Regions from separate parts of the Metabacillus mesotrionivorans genome, predicted to be linked through region 2. Evidence: a T-box and tRNA genes for the amino acid it is inferred to sense, from the RefSeq annotation. Region 2 holds a T-box; the other holds one or more tRNA genes.

Region 1 (9,648 bases), on a different contig from region 2:
GTGGGTGATCAGGGAGTAGATTTGCGGGACGTTATTTTTAAGGGCAACTGTTCCGATTGACTGCAGTGCATTATAAAGGAAATGCGGGTTGATTTGAGACTGCAGCACTTTAAGTTGATTTGTCTTATTTTCGAGCTCAAGCTTGTACTCCCTCGTAATCAGCTGATTGATCCGCTCGATCATCTGCTGAAAACGGGAGCCCAGAATCCCGATTTCATCAGATCCGAAGGACTGGGAGGCGATCTTCATATTGCCTTTTTCAACCTGTTCAATATTCTGAAGCAGAATTCTGATCGGGGACGTCATTTTAAAGGAAACGAACAGAACAGCAAGCACCACAAGCGACAAACCGATCACGCCAAAGAGAATGTTGATTTTAGCCACGCTGTATGCGCTGTCATAAAGGATATGAAACGGCACCCGCTTGACCAGGATCCAGCCTCCGGATGATTCAGAAAGCCTGTCGTACATCATCACTCCGTTAAAAGAATCCTCCTGCCACTCAAACGTGCCTGATGCAGTGTCTGCATCCATCACGCTCTCAATCCACTTTTGATTGGATCCGTCCGGAATCTCGGCGTTTGAACTGTAAATCATCTTCCCCTCTGATGACAGCAGGAAAAACTCCTCTGTTTCCCGGTTGTACAGATTCCGGCTCATATCAATGATCGTATCAGGCGAAATGCCGAGAGTGATGTATCCAAGTACATCGCTTCCGGGCACATTCGTAAGCGCCCTGTGCATCATCACGATGTCCCTTCCCCTTCTTGGGCTGTCCTCATGGCTTGCGTATACGGGCTCGATATACAGGTTGTAGGGGCTGCGCTCAGCACTGTTGAAGGCCTCACTTTTTTCATCTTCAATACTCGTTGAAAAGACTACAGTCGAACGCTTAGTAGCAGAAATCACCCTGTCATCTTTGGCAAACGAAATTTTCACCTCGTTGATCGTATCTCCTGTATAGAGAATGGTCTGCATAATATTTTTCACAACACCGACATTCTGATAGTCATTTTTATCATCGGGCGCTCTGAGGTAGTTAATAAAATCCGGGTTGTTGTACAGGGAGAGTGTAAGACCGTTCAGCTCATTCAAATAGCTTTCAAGGTTTATTTTCCCCTGGTATAGCAGATTGCTGCTTTCTTTCACAACCTGGTCTTCAAGCGATTCTTTTGTATATAGGTACGTGATTAAAATGGAACTGCCGAACGGCACGATGGTCGTAATCATCAGAAGAACAATCAATTTGTTGCGGATGCTTCGTTTCAGCATGGGGTCTGACCTCCAGGGACTAGCTTATTCTTTAGTATATAGCCAGTTTTATAGGCTTGAAAGCACTTTTTAGAATCTTCCTTCAAATACCTTGGGGGGGATTACAAAAGGATGCAAAAAGAAAGCACACCCATGAGGGCATGCTTTCTCTATCAGTCTATTACTTCAAGTTATCCCATGAAGTCTGGAAGCGCTCAAGCATTGTATCATAGTCGATTTTGCCTGCAGCATATTCCTGCATGGCAGCAGCGAATTCTTTGTTCGCCCCGTCCGGCCATTTGAACCAAGTCCAAGGGATTGTTTTTTCTTCTTTAGAGTAATCAAGAATCGATGTTCCAAGATCGCCAAGACCAGCAGGCTCGATGTTATCGAATGCCGGGATGAATGCGAATTCTTCTGTGATGAAGCGTTTGCCTGTTTCAGATGAAACCATCCAGTTTAAGAATGCTTTCGCTTCTTCAAGATGCTCTGAATTTTTGTTCAGTACCCAGTTGTTCGGTACGCCGACTGGAAGGCTGTTTGCATTCTCGTCGTTGCTGATCGGAATTGGAAGGAAGCCCATGTTGATCTCAGGATTGATTTCTGTGATCATGTTTTCTGTCCAGTTACCTTGCTGCAGCATAGCTGTTTCGCCAGAAGCGAAAAGTGTAACCTGTGTATTGTAATCTGTCGTTAATGGATTGTCGTTTGCATATTTAAGCTCTGTATCAAGAACTTCTTTGAACTGCTTGAACTGCTCGTTGTCAGTGAATTTTTCTGATCCGTCATAAAGACCTGCGATAAATTTCTCCGGATCTTCCTGCTGTGCAAATGGAATGTTCAGTAAATGCTGCCCGATTACCCACCACTCGCCGTATCCAGCAGAGAATGGAGTGATCTTTTTAGCTTCAAGCTTTTTAGCAGCTTCTTTCAGTTCATCGATTGTTTTAGGAGGCTCAGTGATGCCTGCTTTTTCAAACAGGTCTTTGTTGTAAACAAAGCCGTATCCTTCAAGGTTGACAGGCATTCCGTAAAGCTTGCCGTCTGCATCTGTCATTGGCACTTTTCCGATTGGAAGAACATGCTCAACCCATGGCTCGCCAGAAAGATCAGCAAGCTTTTCTTTCCAGAGCTCAAGTTCTTTAAAACCGCCGTTGTTGAAAATATCCGGCTCTTCGCCTGAGGCAAATTTCGCTTTAAGAGCTGCGCCGTAATCAGCACCGCCGCCTACTGTTTCAAGTTTAATCTTAATGTTTGGATTCTCAGCTTCATATTCTTTGATCATTTCCTGAAGCTGGTCAGCAATTTCTACTTTAAACTGGAAGAAGTTAAGCGTTACCACTTCATCGCCTGATTTTGAATCCTTGCCTGAATCTCCGCCTGATGATTCTTTAGACGAACAGCCCGCCATAATGCCGAATACGAAAACTAATGACATACATAATAACAGAAAGCGTTTCATTGATGGATTGACCTCCTTGAATCTTTTTATTTTATATAAATTTCTGCACTCTTAATCTATCGAATGCAGAAACTTTATATCTACTTGATCGAACCTGATGCAATACCCTTAATAATGTGCTTTTGCAGGAACAGGAAGAAAATCACGACCGGGGTAATGCCAAGCACCAGCGCTGCGAGTCCCATATCCCACTGTTTCGTGTACTGGGCAAAGAATGAACTTGCCGCAAGCGGAATCGTGCGGAGCTCCGCATCCTGCAGAACAAGCAATGGAAGAAGGTAATCATTCCAGATCCAAAGCGTATTCAGAATGACTACCGTTACCGTGATCGGCTTTAGGAGAGGGAAAACAATTCTCCAGAACACTCCGAACTCGCTGCAGCCGTCAATCTTTGCTGACTCTTCAATTTCAACAGGCACTGTTTTCACAAACCCGTGATAAAGGAACAGTGAAAGCGGAACACCAAAACCGAAATACATGATAATCAGACCCGGAATGCTGTTTGTCAGACCAAGCGTGCCTCCAAGCTTCATCAGCGGAATCATCACCGTCTGGAACGGAATGACCATTGCCGCTACAAACAGAACAAACAGGATTTTGTTGAATCTGCCCGGCGTGCGGACCATTTTCCACGCAGCCATCGAGCTGATGATCACTAACCCAATATTACTGAAAACAGTGATGATAAGCGAATTCCAGAAAGCCCGCGGGAAGTTGATAACCTCCCACACTTTGGCGTAGTTAGAGAACATAAATTCCTTCGGCCATGCTGCAGCATCTATTAAAATAGCTGCAAACGGCTTAACCGAGTTTACTAGAACGAAGTAAAACGGAATCAGGAAGATCAGCGCAATTGCGATTGCTATGATCTCGAGGACAAATGTTTTGCCTGTGTACCGGTTGCCCATTACGCCTCAACCTCCCGCTTCTTCGTCATCATTACCTGTACGGTTGTAAAGATGGCAACAACCACAAAGAACAGAATCGACTTCGCCGTACCAAGACCGTAACGGTTATTCTGGAAGGCTTCCTGATAAATATTAATCGCTACAGACTGAGTCGAGTTGAACGGCCCGCCGCCTGTAAGAGAGATATTCAGATCGAAAATCTTAAACGCCATTGATATTGTAAGGAACAGACAAATTGTAAACGCCGGAAGAATCAGCGGAACAATAATCTTCGTCAAAAGCGTCCAAGCAGAAGCTCCGTCCATCTTCGCCGCCTCAAGCAGGGAAGTATCCACACCCTGAAGAGCTGCAATATAGATGACCATCATATAGCCGCTCGTCTGCCAGGCAAACACGATGACAATTCCCCAAAACGCAGTCGTCTCATCGCCAAGCCAAGGCATTTTGAAAAACTCAAGACCCGTCATATTTCCGAGTGATGCAAAACCTTTTACAAAAATGAACTGCCAGATAAATCCGAGCAATAATCCCCCGATGACGTTCGGAAGGAAAAAGACAGTCCGCAGAACATTCTTCGTTTTAAGCGCTGCATTCAGCATCAGTGCAAAAGCAAACCCAATCACATTACTGATAATAACAGCCGCAAACATAAACTTCGTCGTAAAAATGAAAGAATTAAAAAAGGCCGGATCATTCGTAAAGATCTTCAGATAGTTCTCCAAACCTACCCACTCGACAGCTGAACTGACTCCATTCCATGAAGTAAACGAATAATAAAGCCCCATTAAGAACGGCAGTATCTGGATCACAAGGAAGAACAGCAGCGCCGGACCAACAAAGGCGCCATATACAAGCAGGCTCTTCACCTTAAACTTCTTCTTAGGAACGGTCTGCATCTGAGCCTTCGTGCTCACAGGCCCCGTTTGAATTTTCGTTTCCAACCGTCTCACCACCCTTAGTTTGTAACCGCTTTCTTTTATTATAATGATAGCGCTTACTAAAAAGGGGATACTCAATTGACGAAGAAGGTGCACTATTTTGACTAGATGTGGGGAGAAAGGCTTGTCCTCTTTTTGTATGACAGTGCTAAAATCACATAAATGCTTGAGAAATGCACCAATACGAGCTCTTTTGAGCAACTGGTGCAATAAATGTATTTTAACAAAAAAAGAACCTGGTGAGCTCCAGGTTCTTTCTCATTTGCTTAATTGAGTCTAATATTCCGGGGTACAGCCATCACTATACGCTTTGTCCCCCTAATTTTTTGCTCTGCTGCAGAAGCTTGGACTCTCCCGTACGCTCCCACTCTTCCACTGTTTCATATGCCTTCTCAGGAGTGTATCCCTTCCCTACAAGCACGCCCATCAAAATAAACTCCTGAAGAATATGAACCGCATTGATCCCTCTTTGCACATCCTCCAGCCCTTCCTTCACCAAAAATTCCGTGTGCTTTACCCATTCATCCGGAGTCTTGCCATCAATAACGGTTTCTCCACCATTTTGGCCGTAACTTTCTTCGGCAGCCTCTGCATCCGCTTTCGTCTGATGAACTGTACCAAACGGATGGTTCGGAGGAGCATAGATCGAGTAAAGTTTCAGCGGAGATTTGCCTGTATTAGTGACATTGTGCCACGTTCCTGCCGGTATGAAGATCGCCGAATCATCATAGACGTTTCTCATGAAAGGCAATTGGTCCTTGCTCTTGCCCATTTGAACAATCCCCTGCCCCTCTTCAACCCGCAGGAACTGATCAACATCAGGATGCATTTCCAACCCGATATCTTCACCCGGATTGAGACTCATTAACGTTAGCTGCAGGTGAGTTCCTGTCCATAAGGCCGTCCGGAAAGTATTGTTCTGCAGCGTCGCTTCATTAATATTAATAACAAATGGCTCTCCTCCATAATCCTTTAATGAGAATCTGTACTCACTCATCTCATAGGGGTAGGTGCTCCCTTGATAATTCCAATAGGCCGGTTCTCTGTAATAACTGTTCATCGGTGTATGAACCTGATGATAATAAGGATTTGGATACCAGTAATTCGGATAATAATACATTCTTCTCCACCCTTTCAGCGCATATAAAAGCATCATATGCAGGGAGGTGGGCGGGGGTACTTGGGTTTAAATTTATAAGATTGAGGAAGTATTTTGTCCACACGATGGGCGTTCAGATAAAACAAAAAAAGCCAATGCTCTGATTGCTAAAAGCATTGCCTTACTCGTTTTCGTAAGTTATAGATACCGGTGGTCGGGGTCGAATCGACACTCCAGAGGAATACGATTTTATGTCGGTTTCATCTATAACATAATTTACAAAGTCTTATAAAGACTACATTCTTCAGAAATTATTCTATAGTTTATTTACAATTAGGAGTCAACATGGAGTCAAATTTTATGAGCATTGAGTAAGGAACTTTCCCTTACCCTTAATCACACTTTAAGTAGTATTTCTTACGCACTTTTATTTGTAAATAATAATGTCCACCTAAAATTCTTTCAATATTTAGTCTTTTTCATTTATTTCAACTATGTATTTTTCGGTTTTCACTTGTTCCAGTTGCCAATTTTCATTTGAGATAAAAAGTATATTATTTTGATCTGCGACAACCTTTCCTTTGAATTTCACTACTCTGCCTTCTATATCCTTCATTTTTATAATATTCTGTTGTAATTTTTCTACAGGTGTAAAACTTCGAATAACTTTTGCTGTGTATATAGAAATTCTAGGTATTATAATAAATGCCCCCAAAAGCATCAACATGATTAACATTATTAATTTATTATTTGTTTTCTTATTAAGAAACTCATTGAGTACTGTTGAAAGGTATATAAAGACTGAATGCTTATCTGTAACATTATTTGAATTAACATCTACTAATTTCTTTTTTTTAGCAGTAAAATAGCTTATTATCATAGCAATTGGACAGACAATAACAACCCCCATTATATTAATAGAATTAAAGAATTCCTGTATTGGATACAGACTATATATTAATATAAGGATTATAAAATAATATGGAAAAAAGAATGCAACATTTGAGTATTTGTTATAGGAAATATAACTGAAACTGATTCCTCCGGCAAAAAATGCAAAATAAACCAAGAGCATTACCCACTCATCAGCGGTATTCCAATGATTTATTATTATTAGAAACATAATTCCAATTAAACCATATAAAGAACCGGCAAAGGATTTAAGGGGGACCTTGTAAACTCTCACAACAAAGAAAACCATTAATAGAATAAAAAAAGGAATCGCCCAAATCACACCAAATTGAAGAATTGTTAAAACATCATTAACTTGTCGAGTAAAAAAAACAGTTAATAGAATATGTAAAATAATGAAACTTATTAGTACTAATAATATATTTTGAAACTCTTTTTCTATTATAATTTTTGACATAAAAATGAGTAAACTGATAGATAAGGAGAGCATTAACCATGTAAATGTCATGGTCTGAAACTGGAATGGAATAAAGTTGAGATAAATATCAAAATTAGAAGAAGAGAAGTCTAATGATCCCCCGAAATAATATCCATAAAGAAAGGAATAGGATATTAAGAAAGAAAAAGAAGAAAATATACTAACTGTTAAAGAAATAAGTGCAATCTTTTGATAAATATTATTTGTTTGTATTAAGCCCTTTTCCGAAAACATTCTCACCACTTTCACCTCCAAAAAATGCTAACTTTATTATAACATATATTACCAATAACTTCCTATAGAATGATAACTATTAAACCCTTTACAATATATCATCTACTCTTACATAGCAATAAGGGCCAATGCAAAAATCGGTTAGCTTTTTTTGTAATGGATTCGGTGTTCTTTGAAAATCTGAGGACAAGAAAAGCATATTATCATTTTAGATGTTGATATAAAAAGGTTTTTAACCCCTTATCATCATACCACCCATAGATTGTGGGTGTACGTGAGAGCATCCTACAATCTAACTTTAATTAAACCACATAACAGAACTTTTATTCTGTTCTAAATATCACTCAACAATATATAAAATATTCGTTATTTGGCACGCAGCTTTTATGAATAGACCCCTTAATTTTATGAATTGTCATTATTGGAATTGAGTCATTACCTTGAAATGAATCAATTGAAGCTATCCAATCATTTTTTGACATATATTATTGATATAGATAATCCGTTAAATCTTCACGTAATTTATTTATATATTGACCTTGTACAATAACAATTTTTGAAGAAGACTTCGTAAGCTTGATCATCCGTAATTTTCTTTTTAATTATTTGCGCTTCATCATCTGAAAGTTTTCCTCTTCTACCCACACCAACCTCCTACGCACACGATTCAACGCACACGATTTTGTAAAATTTATGTCGTAAAAATAAACGCAAAAAAAGACTTCAACGGTTATGTTGAAGTCTTGATTTCTATAGCTATTTTAGATACCGGTGGTCGGGGTCGAACCGACACTCCAGAGGAACACGATTTTGAGTCGTGCGCGTCTGCCAATTCCGCCACACCGGCAAAATGATCATTTTTTTGAACTGGATACTGGTTGATGCCGAGGACCGGAATCGAACCGGTACGGTAGTCACCTACCGCAGGATTTTAAGTCCTGTGCGTCTGCCAGTTCCGCCACCCCGGCTAAGGGTGAGTTCATAAAAATTGGAGGCGACACCCGGATTTGAACCGGGGATAAAGGTTTTGCAGACCTCTGCCTTACCACTTGGCTATGCCGCCTTAAGATTCTGGAGCGGAAGACGGGATTCGAACCCGCGACCCCCACCTTGGCAAGGTGGTGTTCTACCACTGAACTACTTCCGCATTCGCTGTAATTGTATCTTATGCAGCTGTTGCACAAAGATGACTGTTAAAGTGAAAATGGCTGGGCTAGCTGGATTCGAACCAGCGCATGACGGAGTCAAAGTCCGTTGCCTTACCGCTTGGCTATAGCCCAAAAAATAAATAAAAACCCTATTAATAAAATAATGGGGCGATTGAAGGGAATCGAACCCTCGAATGTCGGAGCCACAATCCGATGCGTTAACCACTTCGCCACAACCGCCACTATATAAGATAAGATTTAAATTGGCAGGGGCAGTAGGAATCGAACCCACACCGGAGGTTTTGGAGACCTCTGTTCTACCTTTAAACTATGCCCCTATATTTGATTGATAAAAATGGTGGAGGGGGACGGATTCGAACCGCCGAACCCTGAGGGAGCGGATTTACAGTCCGCCGCGTTTAGCCACTTCGCTACCCCTCCACATTTCAGTGGTGCCGGCGAGAGGACTTGAACCCCCAACCTACTGATTACAAGTCAGTTGCTCTACCAATTGAGCTACACCGGCTAAAGAATAAATGGTGGCTTGGGACGGAATCGAACCGCCGACACAAGGATTTTCAGTCCTTTGCTCTACCGACTGAGCTACCAAGCCTTTATAAAAATGGCGGTCCCGACCGGGATCGAACCGGCGATCTCCTGCGTGACAGGCAGGCATGTTAACCGCTACACCACGGGACCATTTGGTTGCGGGGACAGGATTTGAACCTGCGACCTTCGGGTTATGAGCCCGACGAGCTACCAGACTGCTCCACCCCGCGATAATAATAAGGTAATTCTCTTCGTCCCGATAAGTTGGTGTTAAACCTGCTTGACCGTTACGCTGCTGCTTTAAATTTTCATGGTGGAGGATGACGGGCTCGAACCGCCGACCCTCTGCTTGTAAGGCAGATGCTCTCCCAGCTGAGCTAATCCTCCGCAGCGAAAATATGTTGGTGACCCGTACGGGATTCGAACCCGTGTTACCGCCGTGAAAGGGCGGTGTCTTAACCGCTTGACCAACGGGCCATAAAGTTGTGGCGGAGAGCAAGGGATTCGAACCCTTGAGACGGGTTACCGCCTACACGATTTCCAATCGTGCTCCTTCGGCCACTCGGACAGCTCTCCAAAATGGCTCCGCAGGTAGGACTCGAACCTACGACCGATCGGTTAACAGCCGATAGCTCTACCACTGAGCTACTGCGGAATAATAATTTTCAC
Region 2 (9,648 bases):
CAACGTGTCAACAGATTCAAAGCTCGGAACAGATTTCGGATTCAGCAAAAAGCTGATCAGTGAGGCTTACGAAAAGTTGAATAAGGATCTTCCGTTTATCGGCACAGGACTTTATCCGAAGTGATAACGGCTGCGTGCGAAGGAAAGTCCAGGCTTTTGGGAAAGATAGAAGAAAAGATTCGGCATCAAGATCAGACTGTAACAGAAATCCCGATGCTTTTTGATTGGAGCTGGTTGTATGAAATGTCCTACATGTCATCATAATGGCACGAGAGTTCTGGACTCCCGTCCTGTTGATGAAGGAAAATCCATTCGGAGACGGCGTGAATGCGAAGAGTGCCAGTACCGCTTCACAACGTTTGAAAAGGTAGAGGAGATTCCGCTCATTGTTGTCAAAAAAGAAGGGGTCCGGGAAGAATTCAGCAAAGATAAGATTCTTCGGGGGCTCATCAAAGCGTGTGAAAAGCGCCCTGTTCCTCTTCCGAAACTGGAGGAGATTGTGCAGGATATTGAAAAAGAACTCCGGAATCAGGGAATATCAGAAGTGAACAGCGACGACATTGGCGAAATGGTTATGGACAGGCTTGCAGGTGTAGATGAAGTGGCTTACGTCCGGTTTGCGTCCGTTTACCGCCAGTTTAAAGATATAAATGTATTTATTCAAGAATTATCAGAGCTGATCAAAAAGGTGAAATAAGAGCGCGCAGAACATGGTTTTGGGCTCTTTTTTCCTTTTCGCAGGCATGCTGCTTGTTTCGGCTGATGAAACAGAGGGAATGCTATGGACAATCATTGGAAACAATTACTTCCGGTAGACAGGTATCTCGTCAAAATGAACGGGCTGCTGCAGGATTTTGACAGAAAAGTTCTGACGCTGCTCTATCAGCCTCTGCTTGGGGCAAAATGCTATGCCCTCTATATGACACTCTGGTCAGAGCTTGAACAGGACCGGATATGGAGCAGAGAAACGACGCATCATGGCTTGATGTCTCTTATGCAAAGCAACCTGAGGGAGATCTATGAAGAACGGATTAAGCTTGAGGGCATTGGACTGCTTAAAACCTATCTGAAAGAAGAAGGAGATTCCAGACTCTACATCTATGAGCTGATGCCGCCCATCATGCCGGATGAATTTTTTCAGGACGGGGTATTAAACATCTATCTGTATAACCGGATCGGAAAGTCAAAATACAGTCAGCTGAAAGCCTACTTTTCAGACAGCAGCCTTCCGGAAAACTTGACGCAGGTGACAAAACCCTTCAATGAGGTGTTTCAGTCCCTGCAGCCAACAGAAATGCACTCTTTTGCTTCAGGAGAAATGCAGGAATCCATGATCCCTGAAGAAGGCAAGGACTTTCTTGGTTCTCAGACGGGAAGCTCTCCCCATATGACGGACACTGTTTTTGATTTTGATCTGTTTTACGCCGGGCTTTCAGAAGCTGTCATTCCAAGGAAATCCATTACGCCGAAAGTAAAAGAAACGATCAAGAAACTTTCTTATCTTTACGGCATTGGAGCCATGGAGATGAAGAATGTTGTGATGAACGCCATTGATGCGAATGAAGCCATTCAAATAGATGAACTCAGAAAGGCTGCAAGAGACTGGTATCAGTTTGAGCACGGGGAAAGACTTCCTGCTCTTACTGAAAAAGTACAGCCTTCCCATCTCAGGTCAAAGCCTGCGGTTCAGGCTGAACTGTCACAGGAAGAATCGCTGATCAGACAGCTTGAGAGCATCTCGCCGAAGCAGTTTTTAAAGGACCTGGCAGACGGCATAGAGCCATCTGCTGCAGACCTGCAGATCGTTGAAGAAGTCATGTTCAAACAAAAGCTTCATCCGGGCGTTGTGAACGTCCTGATCTACTATGTCATGCTCAAAACCGACATGAAGCTCTCAAAGACGTATGTTCAGCGAATCGCGAGCCACTGGGCGCGGAAACAGGTGTCAACTGTCAAGGAAGCGATGGACCTTGCGAAGCAGGAGCACAGAAAGTATCAGGACTGGGCTTCAAAGAAAACATCTTCCGGCAGAAAAATTGTCCGGAAAGAAACGCTGCCACAGTATTTACAGCAAAGCGAAGAACGTGGAGAACCAGCCGCAGAGCAGGATGACGAAGAAACAGAGCTTGAACGGAAACGGCTTGAAGAAAAGCTCAGACAGTACAGGGAACAAAATTAATCTCAGGCGGAGGTGAACAAAATGGAATCCATCAACAAATCTCTTGGGCGTCTTTCAGGCCGGGAAGATTTTCAGAAGAGGCTGGGTGCCATGAAGGCTCAGATCATGCAAAATCCGGATATCCAGGAATTTCTGCATGAAAACAGTTCTGAAGTGAATGAAGAAATGATCAACAGAAGCCTGATCAAACTCTACGAATACATTGGACAAAGCAAGCGCTGCGCAGACTGCCCGAGTCTCAGAGAATGCAAAAATCTAGTAGAAGGCTATCATCCGAAGCTTATCCTTCAGGGAAAAACCATTGACCTGAAGTATGAGGTCTGCCCGACGAAAGAAGCGGATGATGAACGGAAAAAACAGCAGTCGCTCATCAAGTCCATGTTTATTCCGCGTGACGTTCTGAATGCAACCCTTGAAGACATTGATCTCAAGGAAGCAAGCAGGCTGAAGGTTGTGGACATGGCCCTAAGCTTCAGCAGGGACTATCAAGAGGGCAAGTACCGCAAAGGGCTGTACTTGTACGGTCCGTTCGGGATCGGCAAAACCTATATTCTCGGAGCGATTGCAAACGAACTTGCAAAGAAAAAGATTCCTTCCATGCTTGTGTATGTGCCGGAATTTTTCAGGGAATTAAAAAGCTCCATGCATGATCATTCGCTGGAAGAGAAGGTTGAGGCAGTTAAAAAGGTAAAGGTGCTGATGCTTGATGACATTGGTGCCGAGGCGATGTCAAGCTGGGTGCGCGATGATATTCTGGGGTCAATCCTCCAATACCGCATGCTTGAAAACCTTCCAACGTTTTTCACCTCCAATTTCAGCATGAAAGATCTTCAGTCGCATTTAAGCGTTACACAGCGCGGTGAAGAAGAGCCTGTAAAATCAGCGAGAATTATGGAGAGGATCAAGTATCTGGCAGAACCGTTCGAACTGAAAGGCCGCAACTGGCGCGAAAGATAGAAAAAGCAGTACACCGCAAATCCTGCGGCGTGCTGCTTTTTTTGGTTTTGTGATTCTAATTGTTCTTCTCAGGCCATATACATGGAATCAGGTATTGGCTAAAAGGGGGGACAACCTTGATCAAAGTATTTTTTAATTCTCCGGATGAAGCAGAGAGATTTTATACAATGCTTGTCCTTAAGCAAAATCAGCGGAACGTTGAATTGTGCATAATTGACGGAAACGGAGTCGGGGTTTCGGCAAGTGATTTTGATGCGGCGGCAAGAACGCTTTTTATTCCGGCGCTTGCGTCTTATATTCTTAAATACAATGAATCACGTCTTATGCTTTCGATCATCAGGGACCGCTTTTATTTTCATGAGCCTGAAGAACAGCAGCAAATCATACATATTGCAGAGGCGATCATTGAAGGTGAACGGACGGAAATTCCCGGTGCCAAACAGCTTCCCGTGAGAGAAACGCCGATTTATGAAGCGCTGAATGACTTTATTAAGCCTGATCTTGCATTTGCTCTTTCGTCCTTTATAAAATTCCGTCTTCACAGCTATGTGGAGCGTTTATATAAATATATTGAGATTGCGATTGAAGAGTATAAGCTTGAACAGGAGTATCAGACGTTTATTCATAGTTTAAGAGAGTATGCCATGAGCAGGGAAACGAAGGCAGAGGTTATTCACATTGTTCATGAACACGAACTGACCGTTTACAATGAGCATTTTTCTGAAATCAGCAAAGAGGATTTAGCGGGGCGTATTGACAGGACGTTCGTTCATCAGCACCCGATGTACATTGATGCTTCCCTTTTGGCTCCCCTTGTCTCTATAGCCCCTGGGAAGATCCACCTGTATACCGATTCACCTGATTATGGAATGGTGCAGACCATCCAGAATATCTTTCTTGAACGGGTAAGCATTTATCCGAGAAAGATGGCTGGCGTTTAAATTCAGCTTTCGGAAGGGAAAAAGCGGAATCAGCTTGATTTCCTCCCGGAATGCTTTTATAATACGTTATGAATAGAAGAAAAGTTTTGATGAGGACACGGGTGAGTTATCACGGCTCAAAGAGAGGGAAGACATGGCTGAAAGCTTCCCAGTACGAATAACCTGCTTACCGCCTCTGAACTTCAGCTTTGAAAAGGACTTATTCCTGAGTAAGTGCTGACGGGAAATCCCGTTACAGATCTTTTTTGAGCCATTCACCGCGCGTAATGTGAATGGAAACAAGGGTGGAACCACGGCGAATAATCACTCGTCCCTTATTTTAGGGACGGGTTTTTTATTTTTTAAGAAAACATGCAAGGAGTGACTTTAGGATGTCAAATGTAAACATTACTTTTCCGGACGGAGCTGTAAAGGAATATCAGGCAGGCACATCAACTGAAGATATCGCAGCCTCCATCAGCCCGGGTCTGAGAAAAAAATCCATTGCCGGTAAACTGAACGGTGAACTGATTGATTTGAAAACACCGATTGAGCAGGACGGAAGCATTGAAATTGTCACACTCGACAGCCCAGATGCGCTGGAAATCATCCGCCACAGCTCTGCCCACGTACTCGCCCAGGCCATTAAACGATTATATGGAAATGTAAAGCTTGGAATCGGTCCGGTTATTGAAAACGGGTTCTACTATGACATCGATATGGAAGAATCGATTTCTGCTGAGGATCTGCCGGCGATTGAAAAAGAAATGAAGAAAATCATCAATGAAAACATAGAGGTCGTCCGCAAAGAAGTAACACGCGAAGAAGCAAAGGCGTTATATGAAGAAATAGGCGATCACCTGAAGATTGAGCTGCTTGATGCCATTCCTGAAGGGGAAAAAGTGACGATCTATGAACAGGGCGATTTCTTTGACCTCTGCCGCGGGGTGCATGTTCCTTCAACAGGAAAGCTGAAAGAATTTAAGCTTTTAAGTGTAGCCGGCGCATACTGGCGCGGGGACAGCAACAATAAAATGCTGCAGCGCATTTACGGTACGGCTTTCATTAAAAAAGCAGACCTTGATGAGCATCTGCGCCTGCTTGAAGAAGCGAAGGAGCGCGATCACCGAAAGCTTGGAAAAGAACTGAGCCTGTTTACGACATCTCAAAAAGTAGGACAGGGCCTCCCAATCTGGCTTCCAAAAGGCGCGACAATAAGGCGCATCGTAGAGCGCTACATTGTGGATAAAGAAGAGCGTCTGGGCTACCAGCACGTATACACACCGGTGCTTGGCAGTGTGGAGCTGTACAAAACATCCGGCCACTGGGATCATTATCAGGATGACATGTTCCCTGCAATGAACATGGACAATGAAGACCTTGTTCTTCGTCCGATGAATTGCCCGCATCACATGATGGTGTACAAGCATGACATTCACAGCTACCGCGAACTTCCGATCCGCGTGGCAGAGCTTGGAACGATGCACCGCTATGAGATGTCAGGAGCTCTTACAGGACTGCAGCGTGTCCGCGCAATGACGCTGAATGACGCCCATATCTTTGTCCGTCCTGATCAAATCAAAGATGAATTTATCCGGGTTGTAAAACTTGTTGAAGAAGTTTATAAAGACTTTGGCATCAATGACTATTCCTTCCGTCTTTCCTACCGCGATCCGGAAGACAAAGAGAAATATTTTGACGATGATGCGATGTGGGAAAAAGCACAGAGTATGCTTAAATCTGCGATGGACGAGCTTGGTCATGACTATTTTGAAGCAGAAGGGGAAGCGGCGTTCTATGGTCCTAAGCTTGATGTTCAGGTCCGCACAGCACTTGGAAAAGACGAAACGCTTTCTACTGTGCAGCTTGACTTCTTATTGCCGGAGCGCTTTGATCTGAACTATGTAGGAGAAGACGGCAAACAGCACCGTCCGGTTGTTATTCACCGCGGGGTTGTCTCAACGATGGAACGTTTTGTAGCCTTCCTGATTGAAGAGTACAAAGGGGCGTTCCCGACTTGGCTTGCTCCAACTCAGGTTCAGGTGATCCCGGTTTCGCCTTCAGTTCATCTTGATTACGCGAAAAGCGTTCAGGAGAAGCTGCAGGCTGCAGGTCTCCGCGTCGAGCTTGATGCACGCGATGAGAAAATCGGATATAAAATCCGCGAGGCGCAGATTCAGAAAACACCTTATATGCTTGTAGTGGGCGATAATGAAGCAGCTGAATCAGCTGTGAATGTCCGTAAATACGGCGAGCAGAAATCTGAAACAATCAGCCTGGATGCATTTATTGACGGCATTGTGAAAGAAGTTAAAAGATAAATCTGTAAAAAAGTATTGCACATGCGGAAGATGTTTGATACAATTCTTTTTGTTGCAATAAAAGCCAGCATGACTTGACACAGGAATTTTTTCCGTGATATAATTTGCATGGTAATTGAATAGAACGTTTGTCTAGCAAGCAGAAGCACCCGCTTCTCACCTGATTGACGCATTGCGCAGTCTGCAGGTTTACGACCATTTTATACTTAGTATACTAAATCGTAGTGTGGGTGTTTTATGCGCCCGCACTTTTTTATTTGAAAAAAGTGCGAGCAGAGTCTGTTCAGTTAAAAATCCTTGGAGGTGGCTAATTATTAGCAAAGACATGATGGTAAACGATGGAATCCGCGCTCGTGAGGTTCGTCTGATTGGTGCAAACGGCGACCAGCTTGGAATCAAAACACGCCAAGAGGCGCTTGAGATTGCTGCCAGAGCGAATCTTGACTTAGTGTTAGTTGCCGCAAACGCGAAGCCTCCTGTATGTCGCATTATGGACTACGGAAAATTCCGTTTTGAGCAGCAGAAGAAAGACAAAGAAGCACGTAAAAATCAAAAGATCATCAGCATGAAAGAGGTTCGCTTCAGCCCGACGATTGATGAGCATGATTTTAACACAAAACTTAAAAATGCACGCAAGTTCCTTGAAAAAGGAGACAAAGTGAAAGCTTCCATCCGCTTTAAAGGACGTGCAATCACTCATAAAGAAATTGGCCAGCGTGTTCTGGACCGTTTTTCTAAAGCTTGTGAAGATTTAAGTACAATTGAGTCTCATCCGAAAATGGATGGACGCAGTATGTTCCTGGTGCTTGCACCTAAAGCTGAAAAGTAAAGATACGAGGAGGAATACCTTATGCCAAAAATGAAAACTCATCGCGGCGCTGCAAAGCGTTTCAAAAAGACTGGATCAGGTAAATTAAAACGTTCACACGCTTACACTAGCCATTTATTTGCTAACAAATCAACGAAAGCAAAACGCAAGCTTCGCAAAGGCACGCTAGTAAGCAAAGGCGACTTCAAACGCATCCGTCATTTATTAGATAACATTAAATAATTCGTTTTCACATAGGAGGGAATTGACATGCCAAGAGTAAAAGGCGGTACTGTCTCACGTCAAAGACGTAAAAAAGTTCTTAAATTAGCTAAAGGTTATTTCGGTTCAAAACATACATTATACAAAGTTGCTAACCAGCAAGTAATGAAATCATTAATGTATGCTTACCGTGATCGCCGTCAGAAAAAGCGTGACTTCCGTCAGCTTTGGATCACTCGTATTAACGCTGCTGCACGCCTAAACGGTCTTTCTTACAGCCGTTTAATGCATGGCTTAAAGCTTGCAGGCATCGAAGTTAACCGCAAAATGCTTGCTGAGCTTGCAGTTACTGATGCAAAAGCTTTCGCTCAACTTGCAGACGCTGCTAAAGCTAAACTTAACAGCTAATACCACAAGACCATTCTCACCGTATGAGAATGGTCTTTTTATCATTTATTTATGGAGTTGAATGATATGGCACTCATGATTGCGTACTATTTGATCTTGAATGTGTACGGATTTTACATAATGGGAGCGGATAAGAAAAAAGCGAAACGCGGCGAGTGGAGAATCAAGGAGAACACTCTTTGGCTTGTCGCCTTTATCGGTGGTGCAGCGGGACTTACTGTAGGGATGAATACGTACCGCCACAAAACGAAGCACCGAACGTTTGCGGCAGGTCTTCCGGCATTGATGGTTGTCCATCTCGTTTTGTTTGTCTATTTTCTCTATAAGCTGTCATAAGACAGCCTCCCATCTGATACACTTTAGGGAACGATTCTCACACAGCATCATCAGGGACTGCATGAAAGAGGTGGGAACAATCGATCTTGCTACTTCGGCTGTGGTCAATACCGTCCAGTCTGCGGGATTTCTGGCACCTGTGTTTTTTATCGGCATGCACATTTTGAGGCAGTTTTTGTTCATACCTGTTGTGGCCATTTGTATTGTCGGGGGTATACTTTTCGGAACAGAATTCGGCACGTTTTATTCCATTATTGGGCTGACTGTTGCGAGCATCACTTTTTATACGCTGTCGAAACAGTTTCCATCCTTCTTAGACCGCTTTTCGGGGCTTAAGAAAAAATGGCTGGGGAATTATACGCGTCTTTCGGTTGGGCAGATTACCGTGCTCCGGATGATTCCGTTCGTGAATTTTTCGCTCTTATCCCTCTGCATTCTGGACAGATCCGGCTCGTTTAAAGAATATGCAAAGCTTTCCTTCTGGACGCATATTCCTGCGGCCTTCTGTTTTACTTCGTTTGGCACTTACTTTGGCAGACTGTCGCTCATTGCGACCATTCTGATCCTCTGCACGCTTATTGTATTTGTCTATTTGCTCAGAGAACGAAGAAGCATTATTAAATGGAACGAATTTTTTCTGAAATAGCCAAAAGCCGTGATCAACAAGGTCACGGCTTTTGTGCTTTTGAGAGAAATTCTCTGACGGGACTCTTCCAGTCAATGGCTGCATGCGGATAGGTTTCTTTCACTTTATCTGCGATAAATTGGAAATCCGAGAAAGAAAGTCCCTGAAGCTTGCTCGGTGTGTCGGTCCAGATGAAAATGGAGACGACTTCAAACGCCTGACCGGTCGTGCCGAGATATTTTTCGCCTTCAAACCGGACGCCTTTATATGTCAGGAGAAAATTCTTGCGGACATTGCCGGGGTCATCGAGCAGATAAAACCGGTTCTGTTCTTGTGCAAGCTCTAGCTTGCGTTTAGGATTCAGCACGTATTTTGCTAAAGAATAAAGGATGAAAATGACGAGTGCGAGCAGGAGCAGCCGTAGGAAGATAACAATCATAGCAATGCCTCCAAGACATATTTTGTTACAATACGTATTAGTGCGGCGGAAGGTTTCATATTTCATGAAAAAATTTTGAAGCATGGTTCCTGCAGTGATAAAATTGGCTCGTAGAGGAGAGTGAAATCGTGAATTTAACAAAATTGTTTGAGATGCAGCATACCCTTGACAGCAAAATAGAAAAACAGCATGGCCTTGAGAAGGAATCCCTTATTCACAAGAAGATTCTTGCCCTGTATGTGGAAGTGGGGGAACTTGCGAATGAAACGAGATGCTTCAAATTCTGGAGCCTGAAACCGCCGGCAGAAACAGATGTCATTCTTGAAGAGTACGTGGACGGCGTCCATTTTATTTTGTCTCTTGGAATTGAGATCGGAAAAACGAGTGGAATCGAGATTCAGCCGTATACGGAAGAAAAGTCGCTCACTGCTCA

The links. The T-box of region 2 lies ahead of thrS (threonine--tRNA ligase). A T-box ahead of a tRNA ligase gene usually reads a tRNA of that ligase, here a tRNA-Thr.
Region 1: it encodes a tRNA-Thr, which carries the amino acid that the T-box ahead of thrS (threonine--tRNA ligase) is inferred to sense. The anticodon was not compared.

What each region holds. Positions count from the first base shown of each region.
Region 1 covers NZ_JBQMFF010000016.1:32,810-42,457, forward strand. The annotation lists gene ACTSEZ_RS20985 (cache domain-containing sensor histidine kinase) at 1-1,272, opposite strand, end outside; gene ACTSEZ_RS20990 (ABC transporter substrate-binding protein) at 1,433-2,713, opposite strand; gene ACTSEZ_RS20995 (carbohydrate ABC transporter permease) at 2,794-3,621, opposite strand; gene ACTSEZ_RS21000 (carbohydrate ABC transporter permease) at 3,621-4,562, opposite strand; gene ACTSEZ_RS21005 (cupin domain-containing protein) at 4,861-5,556, opposite strand; gene ACTSEZ_RS21010 (hypothetical protein) at 6,128-7,288, opposite strand; tRNA gene ACTSEZ_RS21015 (tRNA-Leu) at 8,049-8,129, opposite strand; tRNA gene ACTSEZ_RS21020 (tRNA-Leu) at 8,165-8,250, opposite strand; tRNA gene ACTSEZ_RS21025 (tRNA-Cys) at 8,272-8,345, opposite strand; tRNA gene ACTSEZ_RS21030 (tRNA-Gly) at 8,355-8,429, opposite strand; tRNA gene ACTSEZ_RS21035 (tRNA-Gln) at 8,488-8,562, opposite strand; tRNA gene ACTSEZ_RS21040 (tRNA-His) at 8,595-8,670, opposite strand; tRNA gene ACTSEZ_RS21045 (tRNA-Trp) at 8,695-8,768, opposite strand; tRNA gene ACTSEZ_RS21050 (tRNA-Tyr) at 8,787-8,871, opposite strand; tRNA gene ACTSEZ_RS21055 (tRNA-Thr) at 8,881-8,956, opposite strand; tRNA gene ACTSEZ_RS21060 (tRNA-Phe) at 8,968-9,043, opposite strand; tRNA gene ACTSEZ_RS21065 (tRNA-Asp) at 9,054-9,129, opposite strand; tRNA gene ACTSEZ_RS21070 (tRNA-Met) at 9,133-9,209, opposite strand; tRNA gene ACTSEZ_RS21075 (tRNA-Val) at 9,291-9,366, opposite strand; tRNA gene ACTSEZ_RS21080 (tRNA-Glu) at 9,382-9,456, opposite strand; tRNA gene ACTSEZ_RS21085 (tRNA-Ser) at 9,466-9,555, opposite strand; tRNA gene ACTSEZ_RS21090 (tRNA-Asn) at 9,560-9,634, opposite strand.
Region 2 covers NZ_JBQMFF010000004.1:210,686-220,333, forward strand. The annotation lists gene ACTSEZ_RS13295 (cytosolic protein) at 1-124, shown strand, start outside; gene nrdR (transcriptional regulator NrdR) at 239-697, shown strand; gene ACTSEZ_RS13305 (replication initiation and membrane attachment family protein) at 782-2,179, shown strand; gene dnaI (primosomal protein DnaI) at 2,201-3,136, shown strand; gene ytxC (putative sporulation protein YtxC) at 3,253-4,077, shown strand; T-box leader at 4,155-4,395, shown strand; gene thrS (threonine--tRNA ligase) at 4,449-6,377, shown strand; ribosomal protein L20 leader region at 6,509-6,638, shown strand; gene infC (translation initiation factor IF-3) at 6,688-7,206, shown strand; gene rpmI (50S ribosomal protein L35) at 7,228-7,428, shown strand; gene rplT (50S ribosomal protein L20) at 7,456-7,815, shown strand; gene ACTSEZ_RS13340 (DUF1294 domain-containing protein) at 7,882-8,151, shown strand; gene ACTSEZ_RS13345 (TVP38/TMEM64 family protein) at 8,213-8,797, shown strand; gene ACTSEZ_RS13350 (sigma-w pathway protein ysdB) at 8,820-9,215, opposite strand; gene ACTSEZ_RS13355 (dUTP diphosphatase) at 9,344-9,648, shown strand, end outside.